DNA from 4 places in the Anaerotruncus sp. 80 genome. Region 2 is predicted to be linked to each of the others. Evidence: riboswitches for the same ligand, from Rfam matches in the RefSeq annotation. Region 2 holds a riboswitch; each other region holds the start of a gene.
What was found. Region 2 has a riboswitch for cobalamin ahead of D1155_RS09775 (energy-coupling factor ABC transporter permease). Riboswitches for the same ligand answer to the same signal wherever they lie in the genome.
Positions count from the first base shown of each region.

Region 1 (5,621 bases), on a different contig from region 2:
TGCACTTGAAAGGGGATTGTGGTATCATGGTAGAAAAGGAGGTGTGATTATGGGAGCATTCTTAGATTTGGTAGAAGAAGAACTGAAAGGGCAGCGAAGACTGCTTTATCAAAGCGAGCGGGCGCGTGCACGTGCGCCGGAGGGCTATTTGAAAAGCAGACCGCGGAAGAATGGCGTGGCGTTTTACGCGTGCAGGAATGAAAATGGAAGAAGTTGTGCAGAAAATATCACAGATGATTTTAAACGAATAGAACGGCTTGCGAAGAAAAAACTGAATGAAGAAATATTTCGTACTACAGAGAAAAATATTGCAGCGCTGGAGGCACTGCAGAAAGCCTATAGAGAAAATCAATTAGCGGACCTAATTGGGAGATTTCCTCAAACTTATAGGGACGCATTTAAGTATGTAGGAATGAAGAGGGTAACAACAGAGGAAAACCAGCCAGTTCAGTTGAATTTTGATGAAAAATATCATATCCATGAAACCGCTTGTGGGCTATACGTTCGATCAAAATCGGAGGTGATTATTGTGAATACTCTTGTTAAATATGGAATTCCCTTTTTCTATGAAAGGAGATTTCCTTACAAAAATAACAGAGGTTATTATTTTGAACCGGACTTCACCATTGAACTTCCTGATGGAAGATTTATTATTTGGGAACATTTAGGACTTTTAAAGGACGAGGAATATAGCATTCGCACTGGTGAAAAGCTAATGCTGTATCAGAAGTATGGTTTTTTAATCGGGCGAAACCTGATTTTGACGCAGGATGATGAAAAGGGGAACTGCAGCAGTAAATATATCGATGAAATTGTAAGGACGCAACTGCTACCCTACTTCAGATAGAGTTTTGGTTTTTGCAGATTTGACACTTTTGGTAAAGCTTTGATATGGGTGTGTCATTTTTTAGAATCTGGTTTTTGGGGAAGTGACACAATGCAATGAATTAGCTGGAGATAGTGTCATAATTTTAAGGTTGAAGTGCATAGTTACCGGGAAAAACTCAGAAATGAGAGATTTTGGTTGTGGTATAAACTGAAGGAAATACATTTCATATAGGAGAAATCTCTCTATTCAATTGAAAAGTGACACAATGGTAATAGAATTAAAATAAAAGTGCCATTTTATCGATTACACGATTTTTAAAAATGACACTTTAAGTTAAGTTTTGAACGAAAGTGTCATTTCGCCTAAAACCACACCAAGGAATACACAAATCCCGCCATGATGATGACAAAGACACCGACATCCAGTGCACTTCCAAAGAATTTTTCGTGAGACCCACGGCGAGCCCAGAAGTAGAACAAGGCACCAGGCGCAAACATCAGGGCTGAGATGATGATATTGCTGATACCTGTGGCGTACAGCATCCAGAAGCCGTAGATGACGCCAAGTGTAGAAATGAACCAGTCTTTGAAACCGGCAGTCCTGTGTCCGGTGCGGCTGTCTTCAAAGCAGGTTTTCAGGCAGTACAGGGCAGAGAGCACGAATGGAATCATAATGGCGCTGGTTGCCAGGGTATACAGCGCCTGATAGGTAGAAGACTGGAAATAAATGATAATCAGCAGCACCTGGATGATGGCTGCGGTGAGAAGCAGCGCACCGCTGGGCGCATGGCGCTGGTTTTCCTTCCGGAGAAAAGCAGGAAAGCAGCCCTGCAGGGCTGGCGCATAGGCGCTGTCGGCGGTAACAATCGTATAAGAAAACATGGCACCGGCGATGGAAATAATTACACCGATGTTGATAAGGGTTGCACCGAAAGGTCCGACAACATAGGAAAGAAGTCCAGCCATAGCAGGGTCGCCCAGAGAGGCAAGTTCGCTTCTTGGCATAATACCCATGCTGAGAATAGAAATCAGTACATAGAGAATCAGCAGTGACAGGAAGGAAAGAGTAGTGGCTTTCCCAGAGACAGCAGTCGATTTTGCACGGGCGGAAATGACGACCGCTCCCTCAATTCCCGTAAAAATCCAAACTGTAGTGTAGGTGGTTTCCAGCACTTGTTTGCCCAGGGAATAGCCGGTATCCTCGCCCATAAAATTGTCCAGAAAAATATCCAGATCAAAAGCACCGAGAAAAATAACAAATAGAATAAATGCAAAAATGGGGATGATTTTGGCGATGACGATAATCGTGTTAATAGTAACCGCTTCCTGCACGCCGCCCATCACAAGAAAAGTGAAGCCCCAAATCACAATAGATGCGCAGACGATGGAAGCCAGATTGTTGCCGCCGGCAAACAGGGGCATGAACTGACCTAGCGCAGCGAAGAGCAGAGTCGCAAAAGACACTTGCGATAAAATCGCGCTAATCCAATAGCCCCAGGCGGAATTAAATCCGATGTAAGCGCCGAAACCCTCTTTTGCATAGGCGAAAATGCCGCTTTTTAGAGAGGGTCTTACGATACTGAGCCTGTTGAAGCACATGGCAAGGCTGTACATGCCGATACCGGCGATGGCCCAGCCAATAAGTACAGAAAGAGTGCCTGCGCCGTTTCTTGCCATATCGCTGAACATGTTGAAAACGCCGCTTGCCAGCGTTGTACCGATGGCAAAAAAAGTTAGTTTAAAAAGTCCAAGACCTTGTTTGTCCTGCATGATAAATTCCTCGCAATCAAATAAAGTTACTGATACTATGTGCAGAAGGCGAATCGCTTATACGTAGAAAGACGCAGAAACTTGTTTTGCGAGATGCAATTTTGTGGTAAGATACCAAGTGAGAAAGAGAGAAAAAACATGACTGATACATTAATCATAATTATAAAATGTCTTGCGGCGATTCTGGTCGGCGTTTTCGCAGGAAACGGCGCAGTATATTTCTTTAACAAAATGCCGGCGCAGTGGCTTTGCGACTATGACGAGGAGCCATCCGATGCACTGAAAGATCCATATACACAGCGCATCAAAAGTTACCCATGGAAGTTTATACTTACCATGCTGTTTGTCGTCATCGATATTAAATTGGTAATAGACGATTGGCAGTTTGCGGTGGCGGCAGTTTGCAGTCTTTGGCTGCTTTTGGAGATTGCCGTGGCTGATGCGAAGTACCGCATTGTACCGGATCAGCTGGTACTGCTTCTTGCGGTAACCGCCATGGGATTTATTGCCTTTCATGATGGATGGAAAGACTGTTTGTATGGAGGGCTTGCCGGATTTGGTATTATGGGTGCCACTGCACTACTTGGCAAGCTGGCGTATTGCAGGGATACTCTTGGAGGCGGAGATATCAAGCTTTTTGCGGCGCTGGGTTTGATTGCCGGCCTTCGGGGAATACTGCTGATATTTGTGATGACTATACTCTTTAGTGCTGGGCATCTAATCTGGCTTCTTGTGAGAAAGAAAATCCAACGCACTGATACTGTTGCGATGGCGCCGTATATTGCACTGGCCGCGGCAATCCATTTGATTTTTTTGTGGGATTACATGCCGGTACTGCTCCTATAAAAGAGCCTTGACAATCTTCTCTGATAAGGGTAGAATATATTACAATTGAATAAAATGTCAGAATAATTTCGTGTTCTTTCCAAGACTTAAGTGTTTGTACTTCGTCTTGAGAAAGCTAAGATGGAAGCAGGTGAGAGTCCTGCGCGGTCCCGCCACTGTGAGACGTGAGTTCTGCCTATAATGCCACTGGAGCCAATATGGCTTTTGGGAAGGAAGACAGAACGGTTTAGCGTTGAGCCAGGAGACATGCACGAGAGGACAACTTGTAGATGTCGGAGGAACATTTAGAAGTATTTTTTGTACAGGAATACGGACTGTGAGAAAGTGGAGAATGCTTTTTTACAGTCTTTTTATTTTGTATAGATCACCGGTAAGGTGTTTAGATAAATGATGAATTGAAGAAAGAGAGGAAAGGACATGAGAAGAAAAACAGGGAACCGTTTTCTGGTAGTGTTTCTAATCGTGACGATGCTGATCAGTATGGCGCCGGCAGGCGTTTTTGCTGCAGATATACCAGAAGCACAGACTGTATCAGAGATAACAGGATCGGGTACAGAAGCAGATCCTTATTTAATTTCTGACGGGCAGCAGTTGTCATCGCTGGGTGGAACCACACTGACCGGCTGTTATCGTCTTACGGCGGATATCGATATGGAGGGTATCGATATGCGGCCGATTAACGGCTTGAGAAGCGGAACCTTTGACGGAGGCGGATTTGCGATTAAAAATCTCAGCATTACGTCTTCGGGAAATACCGGACTGTTTGCAGAACTGGGAAGCGGCGCAGAGGTTACCGGAGTAATGCTGGAGAATTGCAGTATTACCAATGCAGTATCCAGCGGCTCCGGCTATGGCGTTGGCGCACTGGCAGGAAAAATAAGCGGCGCTGCGAGTATCAGTAATTGCGGTGTTTTAAATGGAACTATTGTGTGTACCACCAGTCAGGCGGTTAATATGGGCGGTTTAGTTGGCTATATCGGAGATAATTGCACCATAGAAAGCTCCTTTGCAAGGGCAGAACTGACAGCGGGCAGCTACGCATACAGTTCTTCCTATCTGGGCGGACTTGTGGGAAATATCAGCGGCTACTGCAGCTGGACTGTGGCAGATTGTTATGCGGATGTTTCCATCGACACAAAAAACGGGTCAGGCGCGGGACTTATTGGACAGATTGGTAATTCGTACAGCGCATATACTCGTACTATAAAAAATTCTTATGCAGCAGCGGACATGGTAGGAAAAGATGCGTATCTTTATGGATTTGCCTATGCTGGATCTTCTTCTTGTGCTGTAGATATTGAAAACTGTTACTATGACAGTACGAAGTATACAGGAGATCAAGCAACAAATCTGAGATCGGCAGTTATTGAGGGAAAATCTACAAAAGAAATGGAGAGTCTTGCAGGACAACTGGGCGGCAGCTTTCAGAATCAGACGGGAAGCTATCCGATTCTGAAATGGCAGGATCCCAATGCTACTTACAGTATCACTCTGCAGTTAGTGCCGGAAAATGCTAAACTCATCTTTGACGGTGAAGAACAGCAAGAAAACGAAGACGGCGTGTACACCTTCTCATCTCTTCCATCAGGAAGTTCTCATTCTTACTGTGTGTCTCAGAGAGATGACATTACAGATTACGGCGACAGGGAAGGCACTATCGTCATAGGCAAAAAAGACATCACTCAGAAGATTACGCTGGAACAAAATGTTTATGATATGTCCTTCAGTCTGGCTCCGGGGGAAGCAGACCTTCTGGTAAAGGATGCTGATGGAGAAGCTCTGACGCCAAAGGATGCACAGAAGCACATTTACGAAGTAGTAAACGGTACGTATACCTATGCAGTGAGCTCCTTTGGCTATGCTCCGAAGGAAGGCGAAGTCACAATTGACAGAGCTGCAAAAGAGACGGAAATTGCGTTAAAAGCAAACCCTATATACACAGTTACTTTTAATTATGACGATGAGTTCTACGGACAGGAAATTGAAAATGGCAAATTGACCGTAACAGCAGGTGATAGGTCAATAGAGCCGGAAACCGATGGCTTGACTTATAAATTGCCTGTTGGATACGACTACAGCTATAATTTTAGAAGCAGTAATTATGCGAAAGTAACAGGCGAAATCAGTCTAGCGGAAGAAACAGCTGACGGTACAAAAACTATCACCATTCCGCTGAC
Region 1 is NZ_QWES01000012.1:54,864-60,484, forward strand. Features, by position in the region: gene D1155_RS07370 (hypothetical protein) at 50-847, shown strand; gene D1155_RS07375 (basic amino acid/polyamine antiporter) at 1,192-2,598, opposite strand; gene D1155_RS07380 (A24 family peptidase) at 2,737-3,444, shown strand; cobalamin riboswitch at 3,522-3,713, shown strand; gene D1155_RS07385 (GLUG motif-containing protein) at 3,862-5,621, shown strand, end outside.
Region 1: another riboswitch for cobalamin. It lies ahead of D1155_RS07385 (GLUG motif-containing protein); the one in region 2 lies ahead of D1155_RS09775 (energy-coupling factor ABC transporter permease).

Region 2 (5,621 bases):
GCCTGCAACAATCATTAAAGGCTGCAGCACAATTTTTTCATAACCGCCTTCCTTTAAGGCAGGAAGAATATCTTCCAGAGTTGGTACCGCTTCCACAGTTGCGATAAAATAGTTGTGGTGTCCCTGTTTTCTGAGCTCATCTTGCAAATCAAAGTATACCCTGTTTGCCTCAACACCTGTTCCATGTCCCATCAACACCACGGCCGTCTTTTCATCCGTATGCTCTTTTGTGTCTTCCACCATGGCAGCTGCAACTTTCTCAAAATCCTCTTTATCAGTTAAAAGAGGTTCTCCAAGTACTGCAGCTGCAAAAAGATCTCTATGTTTTTCCACATCGCGCAGAAGGTCGTGATACTCTGTTCCATTCATCAAATGTGTCGGCTGTATCACCAGCTTTCTGAATCCATCTGCTGCTGCATGCTGCAGTGACTCAGCTTCGTTGTCGATATGAAGTCCATCCCTTTTCTTTAGCTTATTAATAATCATCTGACTGGTAAAAGCACGCCGCACCGGATAATCTGAAAAAGCATCCGCAACTGCCTGCTCAATAGCATCTATTGTGACCTTTCTATTTTCGTTATAGCTGGTGCCAAAGCTGACTACCAGAATCGCGGTGTCTTGTTTCTGATTCATCTTTTTATTCCTCTTACTTTCCTTGATTACTATTTTTCTTTTTATTTTTCTCCTCGTAGTATTCCTTTGGCGTAACGCCAATCTGATAGAGAACGTTACCCCAGGAACCGCATTTTTCGTGCAAATCCTGCCGCAGCTGTCTTGGCACTTCCTTTTTCATAGGAATTTTTCCGTTTTTCAGATAGATATCTTTTACCATACCAAGGCGCTTTCTATCATCTTCATCCAGATTCAATACCTTATAATAGCAGCCATAGAGACTGTCAGAATGGAGCCTTCGATTTTCTGTCATTCTATGGTCGATATAAATATCGTGAAAAGGCTCCATTCGGAGAACCGGTTCCAAATCAATCTGAAACAGCGCATTGCGCCAGGAGCCGCATCGCTCTATGAGCGCCTGCTTAACAGCCTGTTCAATTTCTCCATGAAGAGGACTTCGTCCTATTTCATGAGCAAAATTTCTAACTGCTTCCAGCATATTGATATATTCCAGTTCTAAATCAGGAATCTTATAGACTGCTCTTTTAAGAAAATCAGCATCCAACTTTGCAGCTTTAATAACAGAAGTCCAGCCGCTGTAATATTTTTTGATTTCCCTGCAAACCTCAGGCAAATCTCTGGGATGCGGAATTTTCCCAAGCTCTAGTGCTTTTTCTCTGACCATGTCAAGAAGCTTTTCCTTATGCAATCGCTCTTTTTCCATCTGCTCCATAGTTTTTCCGCCTTTACCTGCTGACGCGGAAAGCCCTGCAGCACGAAGCGCATAAGGCCATTTACCAAACCTTTGTTTGATGTAGTCTTTCAGTACCCAAAATACTTCTCCCTGCGTAGGGCCATACCCCAGTTCTGACGCTAAACGCCTTAGATAAGCGAGCAGTTCTTCATCAGAAAAGCTTTGGTAGACACATTTGCCGTCCGGACTTGCTAATGCATAATTTTTCCAGACAGCAGAAGTTTTGTCATTCTGCCCGTATTTCCTGTCTGGATTTCGACTGATCTTTTCAATCAGCAGCTTCTTCCTTAGCTCTAACTCTCTTTCTTCCACTTTGATTTCTCCTAAGCAAGTTTTAATATTAGAATAATAAAAATGCTGTAGCAAAATATGCTACAGCCCGTATTTTCTGTATCTGTCGTTTAGGAAACCTGATAACCGTCAGGCGCACTCCTAGTATTTCAAGCAGGTCTTCTGGCTCGGATATCTTCATCATGCACACCTTCCCAGACTATCTGTCCAGTGGTATTTCGGCATGACTCCTTCCTTACAGCGGCGGCAACCGCACAGGATTTGCACCTGTTTCCCTCTTTGCTGTTAAAACAGACAAGAAATACTTGTCATTCAGTTGTTATTTCAAAGCATCAACGTTTCTACGCTGACATTGTATCATATCAAATCGTATTTGTACAGAATCTTTTTTTGCCCCTATCCTCCGCTTGACAAAATACAACCTCCGGTAATATAATGAGGTTACAATTGAATGTATAAGGGTCCCTTTCAAGGGGTTTAAAAGAGAAGCAGGTGAAAGTCCTGCACGGTCGCGCCGCTGTAATGACGTAGCCCTATCTTAATTTATGTCACTGGGAAACTGGGAAGGCAAGATAAGGGTGCCAGATGTCTAAGTCAGAAGAACTACCCAAATACAGCCAATTTACACAGGTTACGAACGATGACCGGGTGTGAACACGAAACGGAAAGTATTTTTTGCATACTTTTCTATCGCTGCACCTGTCATAAATGACAGGATTTTTTATTGCGTAGAGATACAACATTTCGTGTTTTGTTCATTTGTTTATCAAGAAAGGAGATACTTTATGACAAAAAGGCAAAAATTATTTTTATCAATTGTAACAGTTTTTTCACTGGTCTTTGGTATGGTTCCCACGGCAAATGCCATGCACATTATGGAGGGCTACTTACCCGGAACCTACTGTCTGGTATGGGGAGCGATATGCGTTCCATTTCTTATCTGGGGTTTTTTCTCCATCAGAAATACCCTTACAGATAATAGAAAAATTATCACTGTACTTGCCATGGCAGGTGCATTTATCTTTGTAATTTCCTCGCTAAAAATTCCATCGGTTACAGGAAGCTGCTCTCACATGACAGGAACCGGTCTTGGCGCAATCCTTTTTGGACCTGCAGCAGTCAGCATTTTGGGAATTATCGTACTTTTATTTCAGGCAATTCTGCTGGCTCACGGCGGTCTTACTACCCTTGGAGCGAACACTTTCTCCATGGCTATCGCAGGACCTTTTATCACCTATGGCGTGTACAAGCTATGCAAAAAGTTAAAGGTAAACAAAATGTTTTCTGTATTTCTGGCAGCTGCCTTAGGTGATTTGCTTACATACTGCATTACCAGTCTGCAGCTGGCTCTGGCTTATCCTTCAGAAGTAGGAGGTGTCGGCGCTTCCCTTGCGAAATTCATGGGTATTTTTGCTACGACACAAGTGCCTCTTGCTATCGTGGAAGGCATTTTGACTGTTATCATCGTCATCGGTTTAGAATCCTTTGCGAAACCTGAACTGAAATCAATCGGATTTATCAAGGAGGGCAAATAATATGAATAAGAAGAAATCTAAAAAGGGTCTTGTGGTTCTGCTTCTGATTCTGGCAATTCTCATCGCAGTCGTACCCTTCTTAATGCTCAAAGACGCTGAATTTGGCGGCTCTGATGACGCTGCCGGCGGCGCTATAGAAGAGATACAGGGCGGTGAATATGAACCTTGGTTTACACCGATTTTAGAAAGCTATCTGGGCGGCGAAATTCCCGGTGAAATCGAAAGTTTAATTTTCTGCGTACAGACCGGTATCGGAGTCGGCATTCTCGCCTTCTTTATGGGTCGGTTTTACGAAAGAAAAAAATGGATGAAGGATGAATAAATAAATTATGATTATTGTAGATAAGCTGTGCTATTTGTCAAAACTCAGATATGTAAACCCCATGGAAAAGTTCGCTTTTGCAATGCTGACTCTTATTTTTTGTATTGTCAGTCGTTCCATTGCTATGGGCGTCTTTGTCATTGGAGTCAACAGCTGGCTAACCATTGTTCGCGGCGGTATTTCCGCTGCCAGATACAGAAATTTGATGATGGTTCCCCTGGCCTTTCTCATACTGAGCACTGCTGCCATTATCATCAACATCGGAAAACGTCCCCTTGACGCCTTTGCCGTTCCTATTGGAAGCTGGTACGTCACTGGAAGTTTTGCAGGCATTTTGCATGGGGCACAGCTTATCACTACAGCACTAGCCGCCGTATCCTGTCTATACTTTTTATCTTTTAATACTACTATGACAGATATTCTAAGCGTCCTCAGAAAGCTTCATGTGCCAGCTCTTATGATAGAGCTCATGCTTCTGATTTACCGCTATATCTTTGTGCTGCTGGACGTAGCCTACTACATTTCCACTTCACAAAGCGCCCGCCTTGGACACAAGGATTTTAAAACATCAATAAAATCTTTTGCCTCTATGGTGCAGGCACTGTTTATCAGATCTATGAAGCGTTCCAGAAATCTTTATGACGCTATGGAGTCCAGAGGATATGATGGTGAAATTAGAGTGCTGGAAGAAAGCCATCCCACCAGCAAAAGAAATATCTACTACATTGTACTTTATGAAACTGCCCTTTTGGCTTTTACTTTATGGTTTAAATTATGGAGATAGGAGCTTCCGCGAAAGACATGACCAAAGATATTATCATTAAAGCAGACAATTTACTTTTTTCCTACGACGACGAAAAAAGCTATTCCTTAAACGGACTCAGTCTGGAAATTGAGCGTGGCCGCAAGGTTGCCTTTATGGGTGCAAACGGCGCTGGAAAGTCTACTTTTTTCCTGTGCTTAAACGGCATTCACAAACCTTCAGAAGGTACACTCTACTTAGACGGAAAGCCTGTGGACTACAGCAAAAAAGGTCTTTTAGACCTTCGAAGCAAGGTAGGCATTGTCTTTCAGGACCCGGATAATCAGCTGTTTTCTGCCTCAGTGACACAGGAAATTTCTTTTGGCGCTCTTAACATGGGAATGAGCGAGCAAGATGCACGCAAAGAGGTCGCAAAAGTCATCGAAACTCTGGAAATTACAGATTTTCAGCATAAACCCACCCACTCTCTTTCCGGAGGTCAAAAGAAACAGGTTTCTATAGCCGATGTTTTAGTCATGCACCCGGAAATCATCATTTTAGATGAACCAGCCTCCTCTCTCGACCCTAAGCATACAATCATCGTCAACAAAATTGTGGATATGCTCGTAGAACAAGGCATTACAATTCTTATGTCCACCCATAACGTCGATTATGCTTTGGAATGGGCTGATGAAATCGTATTAATTGCAGAAGGTAAAACACTGATGCACGGCACTCCTGTCGAGGTTTTTTCAAACGACACTATCTTGCAGCAGACCAATTTAAAAAAGCCTGCAGCCATGGAGCTCTTTGAAAGCCTTGTAAAAAAAGGCATCCTGCCTGCGGATCTGCCGGTACCAAAATCCCTGAAGGTTCTTGAGGAATATATTAGTGCGGTTTAATTTTGCAACCCTGTTAAACTCTGGTTTGCAGGAAAACACTAGCGTTCTGCTACTTGCGGAAGATTATTCAAGCTTACAGCTTCCAACGTCTGCAGTTGTTGTATCGTCAGTTGACGAAGCAACTCCATTCTCTCTTTTTGATTTTTCCCTTGGGTAATCAGAATGGCATTATAACTCTCTAAATTTGCAAGCACCAAAAGCTGATTTAGTGTCGCACCATCTCTCATATTTCCTTTTACCATAGGATTTTCGACTTTCCACTGCTTCGCTGTTTTTCCAAATAAAACAACATTCAACATGTCAGCTTCATTTGCATATGTATAAGCAATCTGCGCAGGCGTTAATTCCGGTGGAATAAGATTTTCTTTAATTGCATTCGTATGTATCTTATAATTTAATTTGGAAATTTCTCTATTCAAATTCCAGTTCAAAGATAATCGACTATTCTCGTCCGTCTTCAATC
Region 2 is NZ_QWES01000017.1:34,322-39,942, forward strand. Features, by position in the region: gene D1155_RS09765 (sirohydrochlorin cobaltochelatase) at 1-633, opposite strand, end outside; gene D1155_RS09770 (hypothetical protein) at 647-1,678, opposite strand; cobalamin riboswitch at 1,792-1,972, opposite strand; cobalamin riboswitch at 2,100-2,283, shown strand; gene D1155_RS09775 (energy-coupling factor ABC transporter permease) at 2,443-3,192, shown strand; gene D1155_RS09780 (energy-coupling factor ABC transporter substrate-binding protein) at 3,194-3,514, shown strand; gene cbiQ (cobalt ECF transporter T component CbiQ) at 3,522-4,298, shown strand; gene D1155_RS09790 (ATP-binding cassette domain-containing protein) at 4,289-5,158, shown strand; gene D1155_RS09795 (KilA-N domain-containing protein) at 5,197-5,621, opposite strand, start outside.

Region 3 (5,621 bases), on a different contig from region 2:
ACACCGTAACTCATAATTGCACCTACAATTGCTGCACACATTTCAAAGAATCCAAACATCTTTCCTTCTTCGTTTTCATCTGCCTGTGCACGAACCAATTTCAAATATGCCGACCAGTGAATGAAGGTTGTCGATACGCCGAATCCCAAATAGCAGCCAATTAACACCAAGTAGTTAGGTGCAAAGGTCATAAGGATGCCCAGACCTGCTGTCAAAAGCTGTGAAATTACAACCAGCTTCTTCGGTGAAAATCTATCTGCTAAAATACCACCCAGCAGATATCCCGGCGTTGCTGTAAAAGAAAACATCGTCAGTAGCATCCCCGCCTGCTGATTAGATAAATGAAATGCCTCCAAAAATTGCGTATAAAAAGTCGAACTTAAATAGGGCAAATTATAGCACAAAGTAGACAGGGTCAATAAAAACACAATGAAATACTTTCTTCGATCTTTCAAAATAATCACTCCTTATAATAAATTTTCTATCATTATAAAGAACTTCCTTTTCCTTTTCAAAAAACGGTATTTTCATTCTACGACTATTTTCTGCACTTTTTTCCAACGATATTGGATTTTTTGCATAAAATATGCTATACTAATAAAAAACTTTACAAGTTTTACTTTATTTCAGAGAAAAAAGCAATTATATGAAATCTTTGCGGAGGTACAGCATGGAAGAAACAATACGCAGTATACTTGGTCAGCGCATTCGTCACTACAGGAAACAAAAACATTACAGTTTGGCAGAATTTGCTCTACTCATTAACAAAAGTAAATCTTCCCTTTCAAAATATGAGCGTGGGGAAGTATCAATTGATGTGGAAACACTCATTATTATTGCAAAGAATCTTGATGTTCATATTTCACAGCTTCTTGACATGGACTATTTACTTCCAACTGAGAATTTATCACAAGAAACACCCGGTTCTTCACAACCAGGAAAAATCTATTATGTGTACGTACCCTCTCTCATACAGAAAAAAAACAAAGAGGTCAACATCTTGACCATAAATCAAGAAAAAGCTTCCTTTTATGGGCGTGTAGTCGACCCCACCGATTTTGCTAAGTGCACCTATTATTACACAGGAACAGTGCAGACTTTCGATTCATCCCAGAGGATTTTCCTCGCAAATACTGCAAATAAAAATGATTTGCTGGTTCTGGATCTTACCAGCAATTTTGGTACATCTTCAATTATCGTTGGTCTGTTCTGCAGTCTTTCCCTTGGTCGATACGATTCCTTTGTCAGCAAATGTATCGCTACCGAGAATCCTCTTACCGACCTCACCGAAGCCACTGCACTCACAGCTCCAACACGTGATGAATTGAACCAGCTAAAGAAAAGGCATATATTCAAAATACTGCAAACCTAAATTTTACAGGCAGAAATAAAGAAAAAATACCATAGCCAGCGCCACAACAGGCAGATTCACCTCATTTCTTCTGCCAGCGGCAATTTTGCAAATCAGATAAAAAATAAATCCCGCAGCAATTCCTGTCGTAATGGAGTATGTCATAGGCATCGCCACTATGGTAATAAATGCAGGAATGGCGTCATCCAGACGACCAAAATCAACTTTTTTCACTTCCATGAGAAGATACATTCCCACGATAATCAAAGCCGGTGCAGTTACAGCACTTGTCATCACCCCTGTCAGAGGCGAGAACACAACCGCCAGCAAGAAGCACAAAGCAGTTGTTACAGCAGTCAGACCGGTTTTTCCGCCTGCCGCAATCCCGGAAACCGATTCCGCATAGCATGTAACGGTAGAGGTTCCAAATAAAGCGCCCATCACAGAACCTGCCGCATCAGCAATTAAAATCGACCCGCTTCCCGGCATGGTTCCCTTTTCATCGGTCATTCCCGCCCTGGAGCTGGTGCCGATTAAAAAACCAAGGGTATCAAACATATCAACCATGGTCAATGAGATAATAAGCGCAATAAGTGACAGGATACCGGACAAGCCCGCTTTTCCTGAAATCAATCCGGAAAAATCAAGCTTAAAAGCCACGTCCGCTATTGCGCCCGGAAACTCTGCAAGGTGGTCGGGCATCGCTGTCTGTCCTGCCGCCAGACTCAGTACAATCGTTATCACCATACCGATAATCAAACTTCCATTTATGTTCAATACCACCAAAACAGCTGTGATTGCCACTCCAAGCAATGCAATCAGAACTGTAGGCGAACTGAGATCCCCGAGAGCAGGCATTCCGCTTGCTAAAGATATAATCCCTGTATCCAGAAGACCAATGAGCGCTATAAACAGACCCACGCCGGCGCTTATAGCGTATTTCAGATTTACAGGTACTGCATTGATTATCTTATCTCTCAGAGGCGAGATAACAATTAGAAAAAATAGGATTCCGGAAAGGAAGGTAAGTGCCAGCGCCTGCTGCCATGAATATCCGTAAATTCCGCATAGGGTATACGCAAAAAAGGCATTCATCCCCATACCCGGCGCCATCGCAAAAGGCTTATTGCTCAAAAATGCACACAGCAGCGTGCCTGCTGCGGCAGAAAGACATGTAGCAACCATAACGGCGCCGGAACTCATGCCTGTAGATGACAGAAATACCGGGTTCAGAAAAATGATATACGCCATGGCAAAAAAGGTTGTCAGACCGGCGCGTACTTCCTGTCTGACAGTGGTGTGATTTTCTTCCAGTTTAAATAGTTTTTTCATTAGTGCCCTCCATATAAAAAAATAACGCATCCGGCAGAGATACTTTCGCATCATATCTCTCCAATGCGTTTGCGCTGCTTCCCAGCTGGTGTTCTGACTCCAGTATCAGCATCTTTCTTCGCCTTCCCGGTTTCCCAGTGACATCATGAAGAAGACTCCTCTGTTACAGCGTTGGCGGCGTACAGGAATTTCACCTGTTTTCCTTTAAACCCTTTCGGGTACTGGCAAGCTCTTTTCAATTTTCATATATCATTATACACAATTTGAGCGAAAATGCAAGACTTTTGCATGTCTTCAAACAGGGCAAAGGCATGAAAAAAGAAATGTGACAAATATTCGTGATTCTTTTATTTTTGTCAACATCAGAAACCGTTCTCAGACTGACGGAAAAATCTCTTGAAGAGTGTACAAAAGGAAACGCCGTAAACCTGTCAAACTCCACTTATAAAGACAGCCGCCCTTTTCGCTAGGCGGCTGTTAATTATTCTTAATTCTTTAGACATCCCACCGGCACTACATAAATTCCAGCCTGCCTTCGGTAAGCATAATCACCTACGCCAATAAGAATCATTAAAAAAGCCGGTTTTTTCATTTTATCTGTGTCTATTTTTTTCGGCGTGTTGGCATAATTTTTTTCGGCGTGTTGGCGTTTTTCCAGCTTATTCACTGCATTCATTTACCATATCGCTCAAAGTATTCCTCTGCCAGCATGGACATCAGATGCACGTCGTAAAGCACTCCATTCTTCCTGCAATTCTTTCTCAGCACGCCCTCGTACTGAAATCCCAGATTCAGATACAGATGCGCCGCTGGATTTCCCGTATAATGATCCAGATAAACCCGCTTCATGCCAAACTCCTCAAAGCACAGCTTCATAGCCGCTTCCATCGCCTGCCTTCCGTAGCCTTTTCCACGAAGCGCCGTATCCGCAATGTAAATCCGCCAGATTTCACACTTCCAGCCTTCTATGATATCGCCAAGAATAATTCTTCCCACCGGCTCACCGCTCTTGCGCAGACAAATAGTGTACTGGCGCATATCCTCTACTTCATCAAACTTCACATAAGCCTTGGTCACATCTTCAAAGCTTTGCCCATCAGCAATGCTGAAAAACTCCGTTACTTCAGGCTGTCTCTCCCATGGGTCGAAGTATTTCAAACCCTCAAAAACGCTGTCGCGTATGATTAAGTCCTTGGTTTCAATCGGGTTCATATCAATTTTCCTTTTGTTGAGACAGTGCACTCTTAATCAAATACTCCATCCCTGCGGGCATATCATAATTTCCTTCCGCTCCGGCACCAAAGAGAAACGCTATCTTACATCCTGTATTTTTCTTTTCCATGAATTTCCTCAAACAACTATCTTCCTTTCAGCATATTTCAAACCCAAAAGAAAAGAAAGTACTGGACATCCTGCCAAACAGAAAAACCGATGCCCTATACCAATACTTTGCAAGATATCCAAACCGAAACAACGTAAAATACGTCGTCATAGATTTAGGCACACTATTCAGAAGCGCGTGGTAAAAACAGCATTTCCAAAAGCAGAAATCGTCGCCGACCGGTTCCATGCCCTGAGACTTGCCATTTACGCGTTAGAACAAATTCGCAAAGAAGTCCAAAAGAACTTCCACACAAAACGAAGAAAATACTTTAAACATGCCAGAACACTCCTCATCAAACACAAAGAGAAACTGGAGCCAGAAGAACTCGAACAAGTATCCAATATGCTCACACCATCCAAAGAACTAGCCCTGAAAAAACTGGCGTATGACCGATTTGCTTCCCCAGATATCTATACCGCAAAGAAAAGACTACTAGCCTTTAAAATGGCGGTACAAGCAGCAAACCTAGCCTGTTCAACAAAGTTGCCTATACCTACACAGAATTGACGTACCATTTTCCAACGGATATACCGAAGGCTGCAACAATCCAATCAAAGTCACCAAGAGAGTCGCTTATGGCATGAGAAACTACGAAAGATTTAAGAAAAGAATTCTCCATACTATGGTTCAATATTAAACCAAAGGAGACAGCTTTATCACTGCCTCCTCAGTCACTTAAATTTTTTATTTTGCGTTCCACCCCAACATTTTACATTGAACCTGAAATACTGCAAACCTAAAAGCAACCCTCTTTTGTTAGATCCAGTCTCTACAAAAGAGGCTTGCTCTTTCATCCTCTATCTGCAGGTCTGATTAGTCTAAAACTGGCTCCAGTACTTATTTTATGATTATAAAGTATTCATCCCTCAGCTGCCCATAAAAGTAGAAATTTCTACCAACGAAACTTCCCCCAGTGCTGCAGCCACCATACTCATCATAGAACTAAAATCAAACACAGGGAGCCCTGTTGCTTCCTGAATTTTCCTTCTAAATGGCGGCAAATCCGTACATTCGAGAAGAATTGCCCCCATATTCGGGCAGTTTTTCACCCCTTGCTTTACCTCCTCTAAAATTTCCTGCTCTACCAGTTCTGCCTCAAACATCTCGTCTGGATTGGTAAAAATCTTATTCCATTGCGGTGCTCCTTCAAGCCCCATCACATGCAAATCAGTATCTTTATCAACTCCACATGCCGTAAAGTGTTTCCGCGTTAAAGCCTTTCCGTTTGCTGTCAAAACACCAATGGGTCTATCCCCAATCAAATTTTTGATAAATGGAATTTGCAGCAGCGCAGAGGTAAATACGGGCACAGGCACCGCTTTACTAAGCTCAGTTTGAAACACTGCATTAAATCCACAACTTGTAGTAATTGCCTGAATCCCTTCCTCCTCCACCAAGCGCCTTGCAATTTCAATCATGCCTTGCAAAAGTTTCTGACTGGGATTCGTAATCACTGTTTCGGTACAGGCCCCCTCGACATGAATCATTCGCACCTCAAAGGGGTAGGACGCAGGATTAGTACTGTTTCCTGGCAAATTTTCCAACTGCAGCAAC
Region 3 is NZ_QWES01000029.1:14,259-19,879, forward strand. Features, by position in the region: gene D1155_RS13220 (MFS transporter) at 1-464, opposite strand, end outside; gene D1155_RS13225 (helix-turn-helix domain-containing protein) at 671-1,372, shown strand; gene D1155_RS13230 (NCS2 family permease) at 1,376-2,683, opposite strand; cobalamin riboswitch at 2,749-2,924, opposite strand; gene D1155_RS15605 (hypothetical protein) at 3,171-3,359, opposite strand; gene D1155_RS13235 (GNAT family protein) at 3,356-3,895, opposite strand; gene D1155_RS16025 (hypothetical protein) at 3,897-4,025, opposite strand; gene D1155_RS15610 (transposase) at 4,203-4,574, shown strand; gene D1155_RS13255 (aspartate/glutamate racemase family protein) at 4,934-5,621, opposite strand, start outside.
Region 3: another riboswitch for cobalamin. It lies ahead of D1155_RS13230 (NCS2 family permease); the one in region 2 lies ahead of D1155_RS09775 (energy-coupling factor ABC transporter permease).

Region 4 (5,621 bases), on a different contig from region 2:
GATCTTCTCAAAATCGCTGTACTTGATTACTGCTTCTCCACGCAGAACCAGTCTGCCTTTATGCGGAATTTCCACAGGCACATTGGCAAAGACGCGGGCGTTGTTTGTAATCACTTCGCCAACATCTCCGTTTCCACGAGTCAGCGCCTTAACCAGCTTTCCTTCCTCGTAAGTCAGTACAATGGTAAGTCCATCCAGTTTCCAGGACAAAAGCCCCTTCTGTCCTGCAAGCCATTCTGCCAGCGCCTGTCTGTCCTTTGTCTTATCCAGCGACAACATTCTCTCCGGATGCCGCTCCTTCGGCAGATCCGAAAGCACCTCATATCCCACATTCTGCGTAGGACTGCCTGCCAGAATCATGCCGGTTTCCGCCTCTAAAGCTGCCAACTCATCGTAAAGCTTATCGTACTCAAAGTTGGACATCATCTCCTCAGCATCCTGATAGTACGCCTTGCTGGCTCTATTCAAAATCTCTATTTTCTCTTTCATTAAAGACTTTTTGTCTTCCATGGTCATTTTATCTCCTAAATTTTCTTTAGCGGAGCGATACCCTTCGCCATTTTTTTCTGTCCAGCAGCATCGAAAATAACAGTCATCGTCTTGTCATCCTGATCGATGACGAGTCCCTCTCCAAATTTAGCATGGCGCACTCTGTCTCCGATAGCAAAATCTTCACCGCCTGCCGCAGCGCTTACATTGGCACGGGTGGCTGCTTTTGCAAAGCGCAGCGCATCGTAAGGTTTCGGGCTTTCCTTTGCTGCATAACCGTCGATAGATCCGGTGGATACACCTAGACCGCTATCTCTTGACTTTCTGACATACACAGCGTCTCCCTCAAGGAGTCTCTTATCAACCTCCCGCAAAAACTGGGACTCTCTGGTATAGTCCGTCCGTCCGTAGAGTGTTCGCATAGCTGCGCTGCACAAGATTAGCGTTTCCTTTGCACGGGTCATGCCTACATAGCAAAGCCTGCGTTCCTCCTCCATACCTGTCGGCGTATCAAAGGCTTTGTGCCCCGGAAAAAGACCGTCCTCAAGTCCCGGCAAAAATACGACCGGAAATTCCAATCCCTTTGCGCTGTGCATGGTCATGAGCACTACTGCATCCTGACTCTCATCGTGGTTGTCGACTTCTGCCATCAGAGTGATCTTCTCCATAAACTCTTCGATGGTCGGATTCTCGGCTTCATCTTCGTAATCGTAAATAACCGATTTAAATTCCATCAAGTTTTCGATACGTCCCTCTGCCTCTACAGTATTTGCATCTTCCAGGGCTTTCATGTATCCGGTTTTTACAAGGAGGTTGTCATAAATGTCAGACACCCTAAGGTTCTCCCTCTCGGCTCTGCAAAGGTTGATACATTCTACCATCGCCTTGACGCCGGCGTACGCTTTTCCCGGAAGGGTGGAAAGCACCTCTTCATCAGACAAAGCCTGCAGCAGACTTTCCCCTCTGACCTTGGCAAATGCCTCAACCTTTTCCACTGACTTATCTCCCATGCCCCGCTTCGGCTCGTTGACTACTCGCTTAAAGGAAAGGTCGTCGTACGGATTTACTACAAGGCGCATGTATGCCATCACATCCTTGATTTCTTTTCTGTCGTAGTAACGCAGCCCCGACAGTACTCTGTATGGGATGTCTCTTGCAGTCAGTGCCTCTTCAAAATGTCTGGACTGAGCGTTGGTCCTGTAAAGAATGGCAAAATCACTGAACTTCCGCTCTCTGGTTTTCATCAGGTCGATCTGCTGCGCCACAAAACGCGCCTCGTCCTTTTCCGTGTCGGCGCGGTAATATTTGATCTTATCGCCAGCTTCCTTTTCGGTCCACAGCTTCTTACCTTTTCTGCCGTGGTTGTTTTCGATCACGGAATGGGCTGCCGCCAAAATGTTGCCTACGGAGCGATAGTTCTGCTCCAGCTTGACCACCTTTGCCTCAGGAAAGTCCTTTTCAAAATCTAAAATATTCCTGATATCCGCACCTCTCCACTGATAGATGCACTGGTCGTCATCACCTACTACGCAAAGATTGTGATGGCCCTCAGCAAGCATCTTTATCAGCTTATACTGAATATGGTTCGTATCCTGATATTCATCTACCATGATATAACGAAACCGATTCTGATACTTGAGCAAAATCGCCTCGTCCGCTTCAAAAAGTCTGACTGTGTTTAAGAGCAGGTCGTCAAAGTCCATGGCGTTGTTCTTCCTAAGTTCCTCCTCGTATGCCTTAAACACGTTATAAATAATCTTCGTCTTGAAGTTATCCTCCATGGTCTTTCGGTAACCCTCTGCGTCCACAGCTTTTTCCTTAAAAGAACTGATAATGCTGAGAAGATACGGCGCACCGAACTCCTTATCGTTGATATTCTGTGCCTTGATGATATTCTTGACGATAGTTTTCTGATCTGTGCTGTCATAGATGACAAAGTTATGATCATAGCCGATGATCTCACAGTGATACCGCAAAATCCGAAGACACATAGAATGGAATGTCATGATCCACATGTCCCTGCAGCTGCCTACTAAATCCTCTACTCTGCTCCTCATCTCAGCTGCCGCCTTATTGGTAAAGGTTACAGCCAGAAGGTGATAAGGGGATATCCCCTGCTCTATCATATAAGCGATACGCTCTGTCATGGTGCTGGTCTTGCCGGATCCGGCGCCAGCCAGAATGAGCAGCGGTCCTTCGATCATCATAGCTGCCTGTCTCTGTTTGTCGTTCAATCTGTCTAAACTCATCTATGTAAACTCTCCTTATTTTAAATGTTCTTTTATTCTACCACAAACAAACGTTCTATGCACGAAAATATTGACAAAGCCATGCAGCACTTTCCGCACACTGCCTGCTTTCAATGGTCATGGTTACATCTTGCCCGCAGTGCCTTGCTATTTCCTGCAAAACTTTTTTCATATCCATAGCCCCCTGATGAACAGGTCCATGGGAATCTGCCATTCCATCATTGTTATGCAGATGAAAATGCCCGATATAAGGTCCCAGCACGGAAAGCCAGTCAAAGATATCGTATTCCGGCAGGGTGCAGACATTGGCATGGCCTACATCAAGACAAATGCGTGCCCGCGGGTCGTCAAGTTCCTCTAACAGCTGCTTCATCATATACGGTTCATCTTCAAAAACATTTTCGATGTATATGGTAAAATCCTCCGGCTTATCTTCCAGAAACTTTTTCCAAAAATAGAGAGATTTCTCATGATGCCATTCCTTAAAATATAAAAGGGGCTGATATCCGCTGTGCACCACCATTCGATTTACCCCCAGCCTCCTGCACATGCTGTACGCCTCTTCAAGCCTGGTTAATCCTAACTCCACCGCCCTATGGTCGATAGATGCCGGAATAATCTCCGTAAAAGGGCCGTGCATAATTACAGTTTTTGCCTGCGAGTCAGATATTTCCTTTTTCATTGACGATATGGTATTTTCTTCCTGTTCTGCATCCAGTGCCTCCGATATACAAATGTCGTTGAGTTCTATGCCAAGACCGTATTTGGCAATAACCGCTGCAGCGTTTTCCGAAAATGTCGCAATACAAATTTTATCCTTCATCTCTTCTATGTTCCTTTCAAAAAATAGCTGAGGCAGGCTGACGATACCTGCCTCAATCCGTATGAAAAAAGAATGAAAAGCCGGTCATCCACGCTTCAAAAAAAGGGCTGTGGATAACCCACAGCCCGTATTTGCTGTACTCTTCGCGGAACTTCGGTTCACCGCCGAATCCGGAAATTCATCTCATGCAGGTCTCCTGACTTGGGGCTCAGCATTTCTTCTGCCTTCCCGGAAAACTCCAGTGGCACCTTAGAAGAAACTCCTCCCTTACAGTGGCGGGACCGTACAGGAATTGCACCTGTTTCCCTCTTAGCCTCCTGCGCATCGGAATCTATCGCAGAAGGAACATGAGATTGTGTTGAATTACAGTTTTATTATAGTGTATTTATGATGAAAAGTCAACGTAAAAACAGATTTACTTATCCCAAGCAGCCCTAAGCGGCTCTGCCGTCACAGCAGCTTAACCTATAATACACTTTTTATAAAAAAATGTATAAGACGATGGCGAAGTCTTAACCGAGAATAAAGAAATACGAAAAAAATGTATAACCTATTTAAACGCATTCGGTGCAAGTCTTCCCCTATACGCAAACTGCGTCGCAGCTGCCACTGATTTTACCGCAATCTATTACATTTTACGTAAGATTTTTTCAGTTTTTCTAGATATCTTGCATAAAACGCAAGATATTTAAAATCCCAAAGCAAAACTCTTATCTGCACTTATACACTTTTTACGCAAAATCAAGATTTAGGTTAAGTTTTCTCTCTGTTTTTCTCTCCGCATAATCCACATACTGGCACGATACATCAAGTCCTTCTCTATTCCACCACAACCTGATCGGTCTCGCAGATAAAAGAAGTCACCACTTTCACCAATTCTGACAGCGGCAGCTGGTGGCTGACGATTTCGTAGTGAACCCCCTCCATTGTAAAGGTCGCCACATATAAATCATAGGTGCCTGCCGGCGCATGGGTTTTCTCATCATAAGGCCCGTACTCCATAGCCCGATAGCCAAAGGTTACTTCTGTATCTCCAATGATGGAAACTTCCAGCCGGTCATCCTCACTGATCCACAGATAATCTCTGGTGAGCCCCCTTCTCCATGCGGTCAGCGTAAAGCCTTTCTCGGCGGCAGCATCTTCCGTCCACATCGGCATTCCGTCTGCGTAAAAGCCGTGATAAAAGTCCAGTGAAACTTCATCTAAATATGGTTTTTCTCCCAGCATAAACACTGTCTTCTTATCGTTGTTAGGCGATTCTTTTAATCCTTCTGGAATATATGCCGGCTGCAGATTCCTTCCAAAGTATGCGGCAACAGCCTCTCTATCCCAGACCTCTTCTATACAGTGATTGGGAAGATGAATCTTTCGATCGCCGCCAAGACCGTCAATTTCGTTGAGTGCTATGGCAGACAGCTGCACGTGCATCATTTCCGTCTCCGGCGAGACAACACTTCCTTTTCCGTGCAAAAACACGCCGATCACCGCGATGCAGATGCAGGCTGCCAGAACCCCTATACCTTTCAAAGACCTCGGCGGTTTCCTTTTGGCGTTGCGCTCCCATGTAAAAAGTTCCGCAACGCTTTCCTCTTCCAAATAACTCATCGCTGTAAGCAAATCTTTTCCGTTCATATTGATATCCCCTCTTCTTCCAAATAGCTGCGCAGTGCCTTCCGCATGCGGTGAAGCCCCGTCTTCACTTTACTCTGACTGCATCCCATAAGTTCCGCAATTTCTTCAATAGACTGCCCCAGCCAGTACCTGCGCAAAAACATCTGCCTTTTCGCAAGGGGCAACTGCCTTACAAAGGAATTCAGCAAAGCGCCAATCTCCTGACCTGTAATCCGGCGCTGTACAGCGCCGTCGGGAATGCACGCTTCCAGCTCCGCTGATAACTCTATCACTGTCATGTTTCGTTTCTTTGCCTGATTCCAGTCCAGTCTGTCAAAACATGCAAATCTGCAAATCTTGGCAAGGTAAGCAAAGAGATTGTCCGGCTTTTTCGGCGGTATGGCATTCCAGGCTTTCAAATAGGTGTCGCTGATACACTCCTCTGCGTC
Region 4 is NZ_QWES01000014.1:3,917-9,537, forward strand. Features, by position in the region: gene ligA (NAD-dependent DNA ligase LigA) at 1-510, opposite strand, end outside; gene D1155_RS08275 (UvrD-helicase domain-containing protein) at 525-2,738, opposite strand; gene D1155_RS08280 (sugar phosphate isomerase/epimerase) at 2,794-3,561, opposite strand; cobalamin riboswitch at 3,730-3,927, opposite strand; gene D1155_RS08285 (hypothetical protein) at 4,381-5,193, opposite strand; gene D1155_RS08290 (RNA polymerase sigma factor) at 5,190-5,621, opposite strand, start outside.
Region 4: another riboswitch for cobalamin. It lies ahead of D1155_RS08280 (sugar phosphate isomerase/epimerase); the one in region 2 lies ahead of D1155_RS09775 (energy-coupling factor ABC transporter permease).